One region of the Streptosporangium amethystogenes subsp. fukuiense genome, then DNA from elsewhere that is predicted to be linked to it. Evidence: riboswitches for the same ligand, from Rfam matches in the RefSeq annotation. Region 1 holds a riboswitch; the other holds the start of a gene.

Region 1 (6,967 bases):
GGATCTGCGCGATGCCGATCGCGAGGATCACGTTGCCGGTTCCCGGACCGGTGACGGCGATGACCAGCAGGGCGAGCAGCAGTTCCGGAAAGGTGGCCACCACGTCGAACAGGCGGCCGAGCAGCTCGTCGAGGTAGCGGGGGGACAGCCCGGCCAGGACACCCAGCAGGGCCCCCGCCCCGGCTGCGAGGCCGATGGCCGCGGCGCCGATGCTCAACGAGTGCCCGGCGCCGTGGACGACGCGCGACAGCACGTCACGGCCGAGGTGGTCGGTGCCGAACCAGTGCTCGGCGCTCGGCCCGGCGAGCGCGTGCAGCGGGTCGGCGGCCAGCGGGTCGACGCCGGTCAACAGGCCGGGCGCGACGGCGGCGACCGCGGCCACCGCCAGGAACAGCAGCGGCACCGCCGACGGCACCCTGAAGGCGTACCTGCGCCGCACCGGAACGGGGGCCGCGGTCACGACACCGGGAATCTCGGCGACCGTCGTCATCGGCTCCTCCCCGGACGGTACGGCGGCCGGGGCACCATCGGCATCTTCATCTGCTCCTCCTCAGGCGGGGGTCGATCGCGAGGTAGGCGAGGTCGACGATCGTGCTGGCCGTCACGTAGACGAGGGCGGAGATCAGCACGACCGCCATCACCAGGGGCAGGTCCTTGCTGTTCACCGCGCCGACGGTGACCTGGCCGAGCCCGGGGCGGCCGAACACGGCCTCCACGATGATCGCGCCGCCGAGCAGGGCGCCGGTGAACCAGCCGGTGAGGGTGACGGCGGGGAGCAGCGCGTGCCGCAGAGCGTGCCCGGCGACGAGCCGCCACTCGGTGATGCCGCGCGAGCGCGCGGTCACCGCGAACGGCTCCTCCAGCGCGCGTTCCAGGCCCTCGCGGAGCACCTGCCCGAGCACCCCCGCGATCTGCAGGCCGAGCGCCAGTCCCGGCAGTACGAGCGAGACGAACCCCCGGTCCCCGGAGACGGGGAACCAGCCGAGGGTGAAGGAGAAGACGGCGAGCAGCAGGATGCCGACGAGGAACGGCGGCACCGAGACGACGGCCAGTTCGGAGAGCCCGACCAGACCGCCGAGCCAGGACCGGCGCCCGGCGGTGGCCAGGGCGAGCACCAGGGCGAGCAGCACCCCGAAGGCCGCGGCGGTGAGCGCCAGCTGGACCGTCGGCCAGATCTGGGAGGCCAGGATCTCCCCCACACCGCGCTGCAGGACGTAGGAGTGGCCCAGGTCGCCCTGGAGGAGGCGGAGCAGGTAGTCGCCGTACTGCTGGAGCGGTGAGCGGTCCAGTCCCCACTCGGCGATGATCTGCGCCCGCCGCTCGGGGGTGTCGAGGCCGTCGCCGATCAGCACGTCGATCGTGTCTCCGGGGGCGAGCATCAGCGCGAGGTAGGCCGCGGTGGCGGCGGCCCAGAGCACGGCGACGCCCGCTCCGAGCCGCCTGGCCACCGGGCCGAGCCACCCGGCGGCGGCCAGCCCCCGCCGCCGGGTGAGTGTGAGGGTGCTCATGTCCCGATCCGGACGTCGTAGGCACTGTTGGGGGTGCCGGAGACCGGCTCGAAGGTGATGCCGGTGACACCCGCGCCGTAGGCGATCTGGTCGGCGGGCACGTACAGCGGGAGCAGCAGTGCCTCGTCCGTGACCACGATCTTCTGCACCTTGGCGTAGAGCTCCTTGCGCTCGGCGAGGTCGGAGGTCGCCGACGCGTCGGTGAGCAGCCTGTCCAGCTCCGCGCTCTCGTACCTCGTACGGTTGATCGCCGCGCCCTTCGGCAGGATCAGGTTGAGCGCCGCCCCGACGTCGGTGTCGCCGCGCGAGTTCTCGAAGATCTCGTACTCGTTCTCGTCGGCGGCCTGCTGCGCGGTGCCCTGGTCCACGAGCTTGATCTGGAAGTCGATGCCCGCGTGTCGCTTGACCGCCGCCTGGACGGCCTGGGCGAGGACGTCACGGCGGTCGCGGACGAACGGCGCGGCGCTGACCGTGCGGACCGTCAGCCGCCTGCCGTCCTTGACCCGGTAGCCCTCGGCGTCACGTCCGTTCCAGCCGGCCTCGTCGAGCAGCCTGTTGGCCCGCGCCGGGTCGTTGCCGAAGGTGTTCTCCAGCGAGGGGTCGTAGAACCGCGGGCTGCCCTGGCCGATGACGCTCCAGGCTCGCTTGGCGGTGCCCCGGTAGACGGAGTCGAGCACGGCGTCCACGTCGACGGCGTCGCGGAACGCCTCACGGACCCGCTTGTCGTCGAACGGGGGGCGGGAGACGTTGAAGTAGTAGGAGAACGCGCTGCCGGAGTTGAGGCTGGTCTCCAGCGTCAGCTCCGGGTCGCCCTTGATGAGGCCGATCTCGGTGGCGGGCACGCCCTCGATCACCTGTACCTGCCCGGAGGTGAGCGCGCCGACCCGCACCGCCGCCTCGGGCAGGAAGCGGTAGGTGACCTCGGCCAGGTGTGCCGGCCCCTGGTGGGCGGCGCCGGCGGGCGGCCAGTCGTAGTTCGGGTTGCGCCGGTAGTGGACCTCCTGGCCGGGAGTGAACCGGTCGAGGATGAACGGCCCGGTGCCGACCACGTCGACCCCGCCCGCCTTGAGGTCCTTGGCGTTCTTCAGCGACTTCGGGGAGACCTGGCCGGCGAGCGGGGAGGAGAGGAAGTCCAGGAACAGTCCGTCCGGGGCCTTCAGCGTGACCTTCAGGGTGTACGGGGCGCTCACCTCGGCGTGGTCGAAGTTGCGCAGCTGGATGGCGCTGACCGCCGCGTTGTAGCCGGGCGAGACGAGCTGGTCGAGGTTGGCCTTCACCGAGGCGGCGTCGAACCTCTCACCGTCGTGAAAGGTCACGTCGTCGCGGAGCTCGAAGGTGTAGGTCAGGCCGTCCTTGGAGACCTGCCAGGAGGTGGCCAGCCACGGCAGGAAATCGCCGTTCGCGCCTCGGGCGATCAACGCGTCGAACTGGTTGTGGACCAGCAGGCGCGCCTTGTTCTGGCCCCACTGGTGCGGGTTGAAGGTGATCGGCTGCGTCTCGACGGCCCAGACGAGCGACCCTCCGTCGCCGCCGGCCGCCACGGCCGGGGCCCCGCTCTCGGCTCCGCACGCCGCCAGCGCCAGCACCCCGGCGAGGGTCAGGGCGCCCCATCGCAACTTCACTCTCTTCTCCTTCGAGACCTGGCGGTTCATGCGACGTGCCTTCTTATCTGGGTGCCGACCGCCTCGGACAGGACGATCCGGGCGAGGGCGTCGGCGTGGCGGAAGAGCGGGGCGTTGAGGCGGGGTCTGGCGAAGCCGCCGGTGGCCTGGCCGCCGACGACCCAGGGACCGAAGGCGAACCTGCGCGAGTGCGGGGTGCCGGACCTGTCGACCAGGCGGCGGTCCGCGGCCCGCACGTTCACCAGCCCCGACTTCTCGTCGAGCTCGCCCCGGTCGCGGAGCGCGCCGATGAGCGGGTCGGTGGCCCGGCTCACGCTGGGCGCGGGCAGCCTGGCCTCGACGAGGGTCGTGGCCGTCACGCCGCCGGGCACGGTGGGGCTCTGCGCCCGCCAGCGCCCGTCGTGGTGGTCGACCTTGAGGTCGGCGCCGAGGAAGGTGACCACCCCCGCCCTGGCCAGGGCGCGCAACTCCTCAAGACGGGGGCCGGGCGGGCCGCTGGCGATGTAGCTGAAGAACCCGTGGAACCACGGGTCGGAGACGCCCAGCTCGGCCAGGACGCCGTAGACGGAGATCAGCCCGAGGATCAGGGCGTGGTCGGCGCTGTGCGCCGGGTCGGCGCGCCGCTCCAGGTCGGCCGCGAGGTAGCCGTGCATCCACTTCTGCAGCCCCGCCCGGTCGCCGAACCTGATGCCCGCCAGCGGCCGGTCGAGCCGGTCGAGGTCGAGCCGGTCCAGGTGCCGGGGCACGGCCGTACGGATCAGCTTGCGGATGCCCGGGCTGCGCCACTCCTCGTCGGCGAACGCCTCCGCGAACGCCGCCCAGTCCAGCCTGGCGCGCTCGGGGTGGGCGGTGAGGAGCTCGTGGTAGTACGCGAAGGCGAGCTCCTTGGCGACCAGCGGCCACACGTCCCGGCGGAAGTTCCACGGGCCCTCGCCCAGCGCCTCGCGGGTGAGGAAGCGCGGCACCGGCGGGCGTGCGCCCCCGAAGGGGTAGCCGGTCTTGGAGTGGTACGGCACGCCGCGCCGTGATCCCACGTGCAGCAGGGGCTCCCGCCCGCCGGGCAGGTAGACCAGTTCCCCGTCGTACTCGCGGACGAACCGGCCGCCCCGGCCCGAGGTGAGCAGCACCATCAGGTCGACGAAGGCCAGCCCCATCCCCCGCACGATCACCGGCTCTCCGGCGGGGATGCCGTCCAGGTCGAGGTCGGCCGCGTATCCGGTGGGCAGGTAGCGCAGCCCGCCGCGCACGGCCAGGTCGGCCAGCGCCCGTTCCTCCCCGTTCGGGGTCACGTCGCCGTGCCCCTGGGCCAGGATCACCGCGTCGACCTCGATCGTCCGGCCGTCCTCCAGCCGTACCGCCTGGCCGTCGGGGATGTCGGCGAGGTCGACGGCGCGGGCCGGATGCACGTGCACCCTGACCCCGCGCGGGGCGGTCTCCACCGCGTGCCTGAAGACGTGGGAGAGGTAGCCGTTCTGCGCCGGGCGGGAGGCGAAGGTGCCCGGGTCCCCGCCGAGCCACTCGGCCAGCGTGGGGCCTGGACGGATCGGCCCCTCACAGCGCACCGACTCGTCGGTGAAGAGCGTCACGTCGGCGGCCGCGGAGTTCATCCAGAGCAGCTCGGGCTGGTCACGGCGCCAGACGCGGCCGCCGCCCGGCGGGTGGGGGTCGATCACGTGAACGTCGAGCGAGGGCCAGCCGAGCAGGTCGGCGGCGTTGGCGCAGATGCGTTCCACCAGGCAGGTGCCCGTCGGGCCGGCACCGACGACGGCGATCGAGGCGCTCATGCGGCGGCTCTGCGGTGCGGCCGGTAGTGGCCGTGGGTGTCGGGGTCGACGGGGCTCGCGCAGTTCAGTGTGCTGGTCTTCGACATGTGGCACTCCCGGACATGTCTCGGTGACCCCGGTGAGGGGGTCCGCGCTTGCGGCACGCCGACCGTGCCGCCAGGTCTCCCCCGGGGGCACCCCGCCGCGGTGCGAGGGTTGCCGGTCAGCCAGCCGGGGCTTCGCACTGACACTCTTAACCTATTTAGAAGGTAGGAAATACATAGATCTCTGTCAAGGCTTAATGTTGGGGAATGTCCTATGAGACGGTGAAGGTGGTCTACCGCAAATACGACGGGTCACTGCACTGGCACCACAGCGGTCTCCTGCTCGGCGAGGACGAGCACGGGGTGTGGACCGGCTGCGCGGCCAACTCCGTCGGCCGCAAGGGCCACGGACCCGAGGTGGCCTCCCCGCATGCCTTCGTGATGCTCTTCCCCCGCGACGCCTGGTGGACCGCCGCCTTCAACTCCGCCCCGCACAAACACGAGATCTACTGCGACATCTCCACCGTGCCACGGTGGAGCGACGGCGAGGTCACCATGGTCGACCTGGACCTCGACGTGATCCGGACGCGCCGCAACCCGGCTAAGGGCCGCGCCTGCCGGGTCTTCCTGGACGACGAGGACGAGTTCGAGGAGCACCGGGTCAGGTACGCCTACCCGCCCGAGGTCGTCCGGAGCGCCCGCGCCTCGGCCGCCTGGCTGATGGAGGCCGTCACCGCCCGCACGGCCCCCTTCGACACCGCTCCGCGCTGGCTCGCCCTGGTCAGCTGAGAGCGCCGGAGCGACTACGGCGTGACTACAGCGGCGGGAAGCCGGGGGCGCGGCGCTCGACGAAGCTGGCGACCCCCTCGGCGAAGTCCGGCCGGGTGAAGGAGTCGACCATCAGGCGTGCCGCGGCCGACTCCGACGCCTCCAGGGTCTGCTGCCAGTCGCCCCAGATCTGACGCTTGATCACGGCCATCGAGGCCGGAGAGCTGTACGTCGCCAGCTCGCGGGCGTAGGCCAGGGTCTCCTCGATCAACCGCTCTCCCGGCACCGCCCGGTTGGCCAGGCCCAGCTCGCAGGCTTCGGCTCCGGTGAAGGTGCGCCCGGAGAGCAGCAGGTCCATGGCCCTGGCCTGCCCGGCCAGGCGGGGCAGGATCCACGACAGGCCGTACTCCGCGACCAGGCCGCGCCGGGCGAAGGCGGTGGTCCACTTGGCCTCGGCGGCGGTGAAGACCAGGTCGCAGACCAGGGCGTGGACCATGCCGAGCCCGGCGCAGGCGCCGTTGACCGCGGCGATGATCGGCTTGCGGATCGTGGTCGGGAAGGTGTTGGGGCGCCGGTCGGGCTCCCCCGCGTACGAGCCGTCCTGGATGGCGGTGAGCGTCCGGAAGTCCGCCCCGGCGCAGAAGCCCTTTCCCGCACCGGTGACCACGATCACCCGGACCTCGGGGTTCTTCTCCGCCTCGGCCAGCTGGTCGAAGTAGCGGCGGCCCATCTCGTCGGTCCAGGCGTTGAGCCGGTCCGGCCGGTTGAACGTCAGCGTCAGCACGCCCCGCTCGATCGACGGCAGCACCAGGTCGACCATCGCATCTCCCTCCCGGAAGCCCCCGGGGCGCTCCCGCACAGGAGCTCCCCACCCGGAGAGCTACAGAATATCGTTCTACACCTTTTCCCTTCCCGGTGTCAGCAGGTGCGAGCGGACCGGAGAGAGGGAGGCCCGCGGGAGCGGGCCGGGCCGCGCCCCACCACGCGGCGGGTCACCGCGGGTGCGGCGCCGGTACGTCTTCCCCGAGTCAACCTCCCGTCGCGGTCCGGTGGCCGAGCGCACGCTCCAGGGAGTCGGCGTGGTGGACGAAGTTCGGCGACAGCCGCCTGTCCTCGTAGTAGCGGTGGAAGACCGGCGTGGCCGAGGCCGACATGGGCGGCACGATCCAGGTCCAGTCCGCGGGGCAGACCCGTCCTGCCCGCTCCTCGCGCTCCAGGTGGATCAGGAAGTGCCTGGCCTCGGTGTGGTGGTCCGTCATCGT
Region 2 (6,967 bases), 3.2 Mb from region 1:
CACGGCCGAGCTGGTCCAGGGTGGTGGACTCCAGCTTGAGGCCGAGGTCCTCGCTGATGACCTGGGCACCGGTCAGGATGCCGATGTCACCCAGCATGGCCTTGCGACGGTCACCGAAACCGGGCGCCTTGACGGCGACCGAGCGGAACAGACCGCGGATCTTGTTGACGACCAGGGTGGCCAGGGCCTCGCCCTCGACGTCCTCGGCGATGATCAGCAGCGGCTTGCCGGCCTGCACGACCTTGTCGAGAACCGGGAGCAGGTCCTTGTTGGCGGACACCTTGGAGTTGACGACCAGGATGTACGGGTCGTCGAGGACGGCCTCCATACGCTCCGGGTCGGTCACGAAGTACATCGAGGTGAGGCCCTTGTCGAAGCGCATGCCCTCGGTGAGCTCGAGCTCAAGGCCGAAGGTGTTGCTCTCCTCGACGGTGATGACGCCTTCCTTGCCGACCTTGTCCATCGCCTCGGCGATCATCTCGCCGATCTGCGGGTCGCCCGCGGAGATGGATGCGGTGGAGGCGATCTGCGCCTTCGTCTCCACGTCCTTGGCCAGCTTGGACAGCTCCTCCGACACGCGCTCGACGGCGGCCTCGATGCCCTTCTTCAGGGACATCGGGTTGGCGCCGGCGGCGACGTTGCGGAGACCCTCGCGTACGAGAGCCTGAGCGAGCACGGTGGCGGTGGTGGTGCCGTCACCCGCGACGTCGTCGGTCTTCTTGGCGACTTCCTTGACGAGCTCGGCCCCGATCTTCTCCCACGGGTCCTCGAGCTCGATCTCCTTCGCAATGGAGACACCATCGTTGGTGATGGTGGGGGCGCCCCACTTCTTCTCCAGAACGACATTGCGGCCCTTGGGGCCGAGGGTCACCTTGACGGCGTCCGCGAGCTGGTTCATGCCACGCTCGAGACCGCGCCTGGCGTCCTCGTTAAACGCGATCATCTTGGCTGCCATACGGCTAGACCTCCCAGAGACAGGGTGGCTTGCACCGGACCGAGCCGACGCCCGCGACGGCATGCGGGCCCACGACTCCGTTCGGCGGGCCCCATCGCCTCGATCCAGGGTTGGCACTCTCTATGCGTGAGTGCCAACAACGTGTTTAGCACTCTACCTTGCCGAGTGCAAGCCACGACCCCTTGACCTGCGTCGCGCCCGGAGCGGGCTTCCGCTCCGGGCCACGTCAGCGTATGCGCCGCGTCACGCGGGCGTGTGTTCCGCGCAAAGCGAAGGCCCGGCTCGCCGATTGGGGAGGCGAGCCGGGCCTAGGTGGTGTGGATCCGGCGGACTGCGCTGCCGCGGGATCCACCGGCCCCTCCCCGCGGGTTCACGGGACGGCCATGTCAGACCGCCCGGACGGACTCCGCCTGGGGACCCTTCTGCCCCTGGGTGATCTCGAACTCGACTCGCTGGCCCTGCTCGAGTGCACGGTAGCCATCCATCATGATCGCGGAGTAATGGACGAACACATCCTTACCACCGTCTACCGCGATGAAGCCGTAGCCCTTGTCCGCGTTGAACCATTTGACGGTGCCCTGCGCCACTTGCGACTCCTCTTACTGGACTTAAGGACGACGCCCATTCCTCTCGCGAAGTCCTCAATCTCCGGGGCAGACTTCGCCACATCGATCGTCCTCGACCATACCTGTGGGAACCGGTTGGGCAACAGAGTCAAGCACCAAACTAGCTCTTTACAAGAGCATTTAGTACGAGAGCACAGTTTGACTATCACTATTAGTTAGTTAAAGATTACATTATCTTTCCCCACCGCGAATACCGGTTTACGCCACAAAGCATGACACCCGCACGCGGCCGGAGCCGGGCGGGTGTCATGGAGAGGGTGTCGCAAGCGCCCCCCGGGAGGGTGCGACCGGCGCGGTGCGGGGGGTGGGTCTCAGCCCCCGGCGACCGCCGGGATGATGGAGACCTGGACGCCGGAGGGCGTGGCCGTGTCGAGATTGTCGGCGAAGCGGACGTCCTCATCTCCCACATAGACGTTGACAAAACGGCGGATCTTACCCGTTTCATCAAGAATCCGGGCACCGATCCCCGGGAAGTCCGCGTCAAGCTTCTGGAGGACGTCGCGCAGGGTCTCGCCCTCTCCGCTCACCTCGGCAGCACCACCGGTGTAAGTCCGGAGAATCGTCGGAATCCGCACAGAAACGCTCATAATTCAGTACCTTTCACGATTTCTAGGCGATTGCCGCACGGAATGCGTCAAGGGAGGGACGAATCACGGCGGTGGGGCGCGCCTCGGCGGCCACCGCGTCGAGGGTCTTGAGACCGTCGCCGGTGTTGAGAACCACGGTCTCCGCCTCCGGGTCGAGCCTCCCGGCCGCGACCAGCTTGCGGAGCACGCCGACGGTGACACCTCCGGCGGTCTCGGCGAAGATGCCCTCGGTCCTGGCCAGCAGCCGGATCGCGTCGACGATCTCGGGGTCGGTGACGTCCTCGACCGCGCCGCCGGTGCGGCGGGCGATGTCCAGCACGTACGGACCGTCGGCGGGATTGCCGATCGCCAGCGACTTGGCGATCGTGTCCGGCTTCACTGGGCGGATCACGTCGTGGCCCGCCTTGTAGGCGGTGGAGACCGGGGAGCATCCCTCGGCCTGGGCCGCGAAGATCTTGTACGGCCTGTCCTCGACGAGACCGAGCTCGATCAGCTCCTTGAAACCCTTGTCGATCTTCGTGAGCTGGGAGCCCGACGCGACCGGCACGACGATCTGGTCGGGAACGCGCCAGCCGAGCTGCTCGGCGATCTCGTATGCCAGCGTCTTGGAGCCCTCGGCGTAGTACGGCCGGAGGTTGACGTTGACGAAGCCCCACTTCTCGCCCAGTTCGTCGCCGATGAGCTCCGAGCAGAAGCGGTTCACATCGTCGTAGGTGCCCTCGATGCCGATGAGCCTGCCCCCGTACACGGAGGCCATGACGACCTTGGCCTGCTCCAGGTCGGCGGGGATGAACACGCAGGCGTCCAGCCCGGCCCGCGCGGCGGCGGCAGCGGCGGCACCGGCCAGGTTGCCGGTGGAGGAGCAGGAGAGGGTGTGGAAGCCGAAGTTACGGGCCGCCTCGACGGCGATGGCCACCACGCGGTCCTTGAAAGAGTGCGTGGGGTTACCGGAGTCGTCCTTCACGTGCAGCGAGCGCATGCCCAGCTCACGGGCGAGGTTGCCGGCGTTGACGAGCCTGGTCCAGCCGGGCTCCATGTTGGGCTTGGCGGCCACGTCGGCGGGGACGGGCAGCAGCGAGCGGTAACGCCAGATGTTGGCCGGCCCCTCGGCGATCTGCTCCCGGGTCACCCGCCCGAAGTCGTAGGCGATCTCAAGGGGCCCGAAACACTCGATACAGGCGAAGCTCGGGCCGAGGTCGTAGCGGGCACCGCACTCGCGACAGGACAGGGCCACGGCGGGGCCGAAGTGCTGGTTTCGGGTGTCTTCGACACGACCAAGCGAGGCGGTGGTGTTCTCAGTGGTTGCGAGCGCCATGAAGCGAGGCCTTTCCCTCATCTTCGTCTGCGGACCACCCTGGTCACAGACCGGAATTGGCACCTGTCCCGGCTGACCTCGTGTCGATTACGAGTCTTGAACCGGGATGGTTGCCGGGGCTTCGCAGGGCCGATCCCTCCACCCCTCTGGATGAGCAAATATTCAGTTGGAGACCTGACAGGCAGGTCTTAGGCACTCTACATCGCCGTACCGCCACCCCGGCCACTTGTCTCATTATGTGAGACATAGCGTGTTGCCTGCCGGACAGATCACCCTTGTCCGCAGGAGGGGCACCACCGCGGCCGACAGGCACCGGTCGCGGTGGACGTCCCGTGGAACCTCCCGCGCCAGGCCGCGGAAGGCGGGTCAGGGCGCCTTGGCCTTCAGCGTGTAGGGGCTGGAGCCGCTCACCGAGACCACCCGGTAGCGGTAGAAGCCGGGCGGGCCGACGTAGCTGATCCGCTCGTCGGAACCCGCGCCCTCGGAGCCGGCGACGGTGACCCAGCTCGACCGTTGCCACCTTTGGAGGTAGAGGTCGAAGTCGACGCCGTCACCGCCGTCCAGGCAGGCGGAGTGCATGCCGGCGGCGGCGGATCGGTAGTAGCGGCTCGGCTGGGAGACGGACTGAGCGTTGTTCAGCGTGCCGGTGTAGACCTTCGGGTAGCCGGTGCAGACCGTCGGAGCGGGCGGGGCGGTGCCCGGTGGGGTGGTGGCGTCGCCGGTCAGCAGGGTCAGGTCATAGGCGGTGAGGATCTCGTTGATCGGCTGGAAGTAGGTGACGCCACCCGTGGTGCAGTCGCCGGAGCCGCCGGAGGTGACCCCCTGGGCCTGGTCCACCGAGATGAACGAGCCGCCCGAGTCGCCCGGCTCGGCGCAGGCACTGGTACGGGTCAGCCCGTGGATGGTGCCCTGGGGGTAGGTGACGCTGGCGTCGCGCTGCCGGATGAGGCCGCAGTGCCAGTCGGTGGTGGAACCGGACCGGCAGACCGAGGCACCCTCCAGAGCCGGCCTGGAGCCGGCGACGGGCACGGCGCCGCCGATGCCGTTGCTCACCACCGGCCTGGGCGTCCAGCCGGAGTTCACCGCGACCCAGGCATAGTCGTTCTCCGGAAAGGACGACGCCCGGAAGACCCCCTGGGGCACCCGGTTGAAACCGGTGGTGGCATCACCCGCCTTACCGCAGTGACCGGCGCTGACGAAACCCGCCTGGGTCCCGCGCATCACCGAGAAACCGACGGAGCAACGATTCGAACTGCCGATGTAGTAGGCGTCACCGCCCTGCACGTCAGTGAAGAGCCGGGGCCGCTCGGTGGTCGGCACCACCTTCACCACACTTGAGTCGGCCCCCACGGCCTCCACGAGATCCTCGGTTGCCAGGGGGCTCTTCGACAGGATGACGATCCTGTTGTTCCTGGCGTCGACGAAGCGCACATCGCCCCCTTCGCCCTCTCCCGGCAGGTCCACGTTAAGGTCGCTGATGAGCCCGGCGAGTTCCGTCAGCGACCGCTTGACGAGTTCGGCTCTGGCGCCCGCCGCGACGATCGTGGGGAGGTCGGCGGGGTCGGTGGTGGCCACCACGAGGGTCTGCGCGATGGTTCCCATCAGCCACGAGCCGCCGAAACGGTCGCCGAGCGCCTCGCGGAGGTCTGTCTCGATCCCCGACATACGGATCTCGTTGGCCAGACGTGCCCGCACCTGTTCCCTGGTCAGTTCCAGGTCGCGTTGGAGCGCCTCCAGCATGCCCGACGGCGGTTTCCAGGCGGACACGGTGACCGGAACACTCTTCACCCGGGGTCCGGCCGCAGCCGGCACACCTGTCAGGGTTAGCGCGGTGACCGCCAGCACGCAGCCCGTGGCGACGGCATGTCTGCGGAACATGAGACTCTCCTCGACCTCGGCTTTCACAGCAGGAGGGGGAGAGCGCCGCACGGGCAACGCCACCCTAATCCAGCCATCGCCGCCAGGACCTCGAACGCCACACGCCACGCGGCAGACGATTTGCGGCCGTTCGGGCCGCGGCCTGGGTGAGGGCCGCGGAAGGCGGGTCAGGGCGCCTTGGCCTTCAGCGTGTAGGGGCTGGAGCCGCTCACCGAGACCACCCGGTAGCGGTAGAAGCCGGGCGGGCCGACGTAGCTGATCCGCTCGTCGGAACCCGCGCCCTCGGAGCCGGCGACGGTGACCCAGCTCGACCGTTGCCACCTTTGGAGGTAGAGGTCGAAGTCGACGCCGTCACCGCCGTCCAGGCAGGCGGAGTGCATGCCGGCGGCGGCGGATCGGTAGTAGCGGCTCGGCTGGGAGACGGACTGAGCGTTGTTCAGCGTGCCGGTGTAGACCTTCGGGTAGCCGGTGCAGACCTGCCTGCCCGATGGGACGGTGCCCGGGGAGATGTCACCCGACGAGCCGGCGGTGCTGTCGGCCAGCAGGGTCAGGCCATAGGCGGTGAGGATCTCGTTGATCGGCTGGAAGTAGGTGACGCCACCCGTGGTGCAGTCGCCGGAGCCGCCGGAGGTGACCCCCTGGGCCTGGTCCACCGAGATGAACGAGCCGCCCGAGTCGCCCGGCTCGGCGCAGGCACTGGTACGGGTCAGCCCGTGGATGGTGCCCTGGGGGTAGGTGACGCTGGCGTCGCGCTGCCGGATGAGGCCGCAGTGCCAGTCGGTGGTGGAACCGGACCGGCAGACCGAGGCACCCTCCAGAGCCGGCCTGGAGCCGGCGACGGGCACGGCGCCGCCGATGCCGTTGCTCACCACCGGCCTGGGCGTCCAGCCGGAGTTCACCGCGACCCAGGCATAGTCGTTCTCCGGAAAGGACGACGCCCGGAAGACCCCCTGGGGCACCCGGTTGAAACCGGTGGTGGCATCACCCGCCTTACCGCAGTGACCGGCGCTGACGAAACCCGCCTGGGTCCCGCGCATCACCGAGAAACCGACGGAGCAGCGACTCGCGACACCGACGTAGTAGGCGTCACCACCCTGCACGTCAGTGAAGAGCCGGGGCCGCTCGGTGGACGGCACCACCTTCACCACATCCGTGTCGAGGCCGGCGGCCTCGATGCGATCCTCCGCGACCAACGGCTCCGACGACAGGACGACGACCCTGTTGTTCCTGGCGTCGACGTAGCGGACACTCCCATCGTTCCTGGTTCCGGGTACCGATTGGTTGAGGCCGTCTATGTGCCTGTCGAGTTCCGCCAGCGACCGCCTGACGACCTCGGCCCGGGCGCCCGCCGCGATGATGTGGGGGATGTCGGCCTCGTCGGTGGTGGCCACCACGAGGGTCTGCGCGATGGTTCCCATCAGCCACGAGCCGCCGAAACGGTCGCCGAGTCTCGCACGGAGCTCCGCCGCCACTCCCGTCAGGCGGGCCTCGTTGAGCAGGCGCGCCTGGGCCTGTTCCCTGGTCAGTTCCAGGTCGCGTTGGAGCGCCTCCAGCATGCCCGACGGCGGTTTCCAGGCGGACACGGTGACCGGAACACTCTTCACCC

The links. A riboswitch is a leader RNA that binds a small molecule or an ion and turns the genes downstream of it on or off. The one in region 1 is predicted to bind S-adenosylmethionine.
Region 2: it holds a riboswitch for S-adenosylmethionine, as region 1 does, so the genes downstream of both, thrC (threonine synthase) here and ACFQVD_RS19760 (FAD/NAD(P)-binding protein) in region 1, are expected to answer to the same signal.

The regions. Positions count from the first base shown of each region.
Region 1 is NZ_JBHTEE010000001.1:4,658,814-4,665,780, forward strand. Features, by position in the region: gene ACFQVD_RS19745 (ABC transporter permease) at 1-490, opposite strand, end outside; gene ACFQVD_RS19750 (ABC transporter permease) at 537-1,508, opposite strand; gene ACFQVD_RS19755 (ABC transporter substrate-binding protein) at 1,505-3,130, opposite strand; gene ACFQVD_RS19760 (FAD/NAD(P)-binding protein) at 3,157-4,914, opposite strand; SAM riboswitch class IV at 5,040-5,152, opposite strand; gene ACFQVD_RS19765 (DUF402 domain-containing protein) at 5,205-5,726, shown strand; gene ACFQVD_RS19770 (enoyl-CoA hydratase-related protein) at 5,752-6,525, opposite strand; gene ACFQVD_RS19775 (nitric oxide synthase oxygenase) at 6,734-6,967, opposite strand, start outside.
Region 2 is NZ_JBHTEE010000001.1:7,908,391-7,915,357, reverse strand. Features, by position in the region: gene groL (chaperonin GroEL) at 1-955, opposite strand, end outside; gene ACFQVD_RS35205 (cold-shock protein) at 1,342-1,542, opposite strand; gene ACFQVD_RS35200 (MoaD/ThiS family protein) at 1,893-2,168, opposite strand; gene thrC (threonine synthase) at 2,191-3,483, opposite strand; SAM riboswitch class I at 3,498-3,640, opposite strand; gene ACFQVD_RS35190 (S1 family peptidase) at 3,850-5,361, opposite strand; gene ACFQVD_RS35185 (S1 family peptidase) at 5,529-6,967, opposite strand, start outside.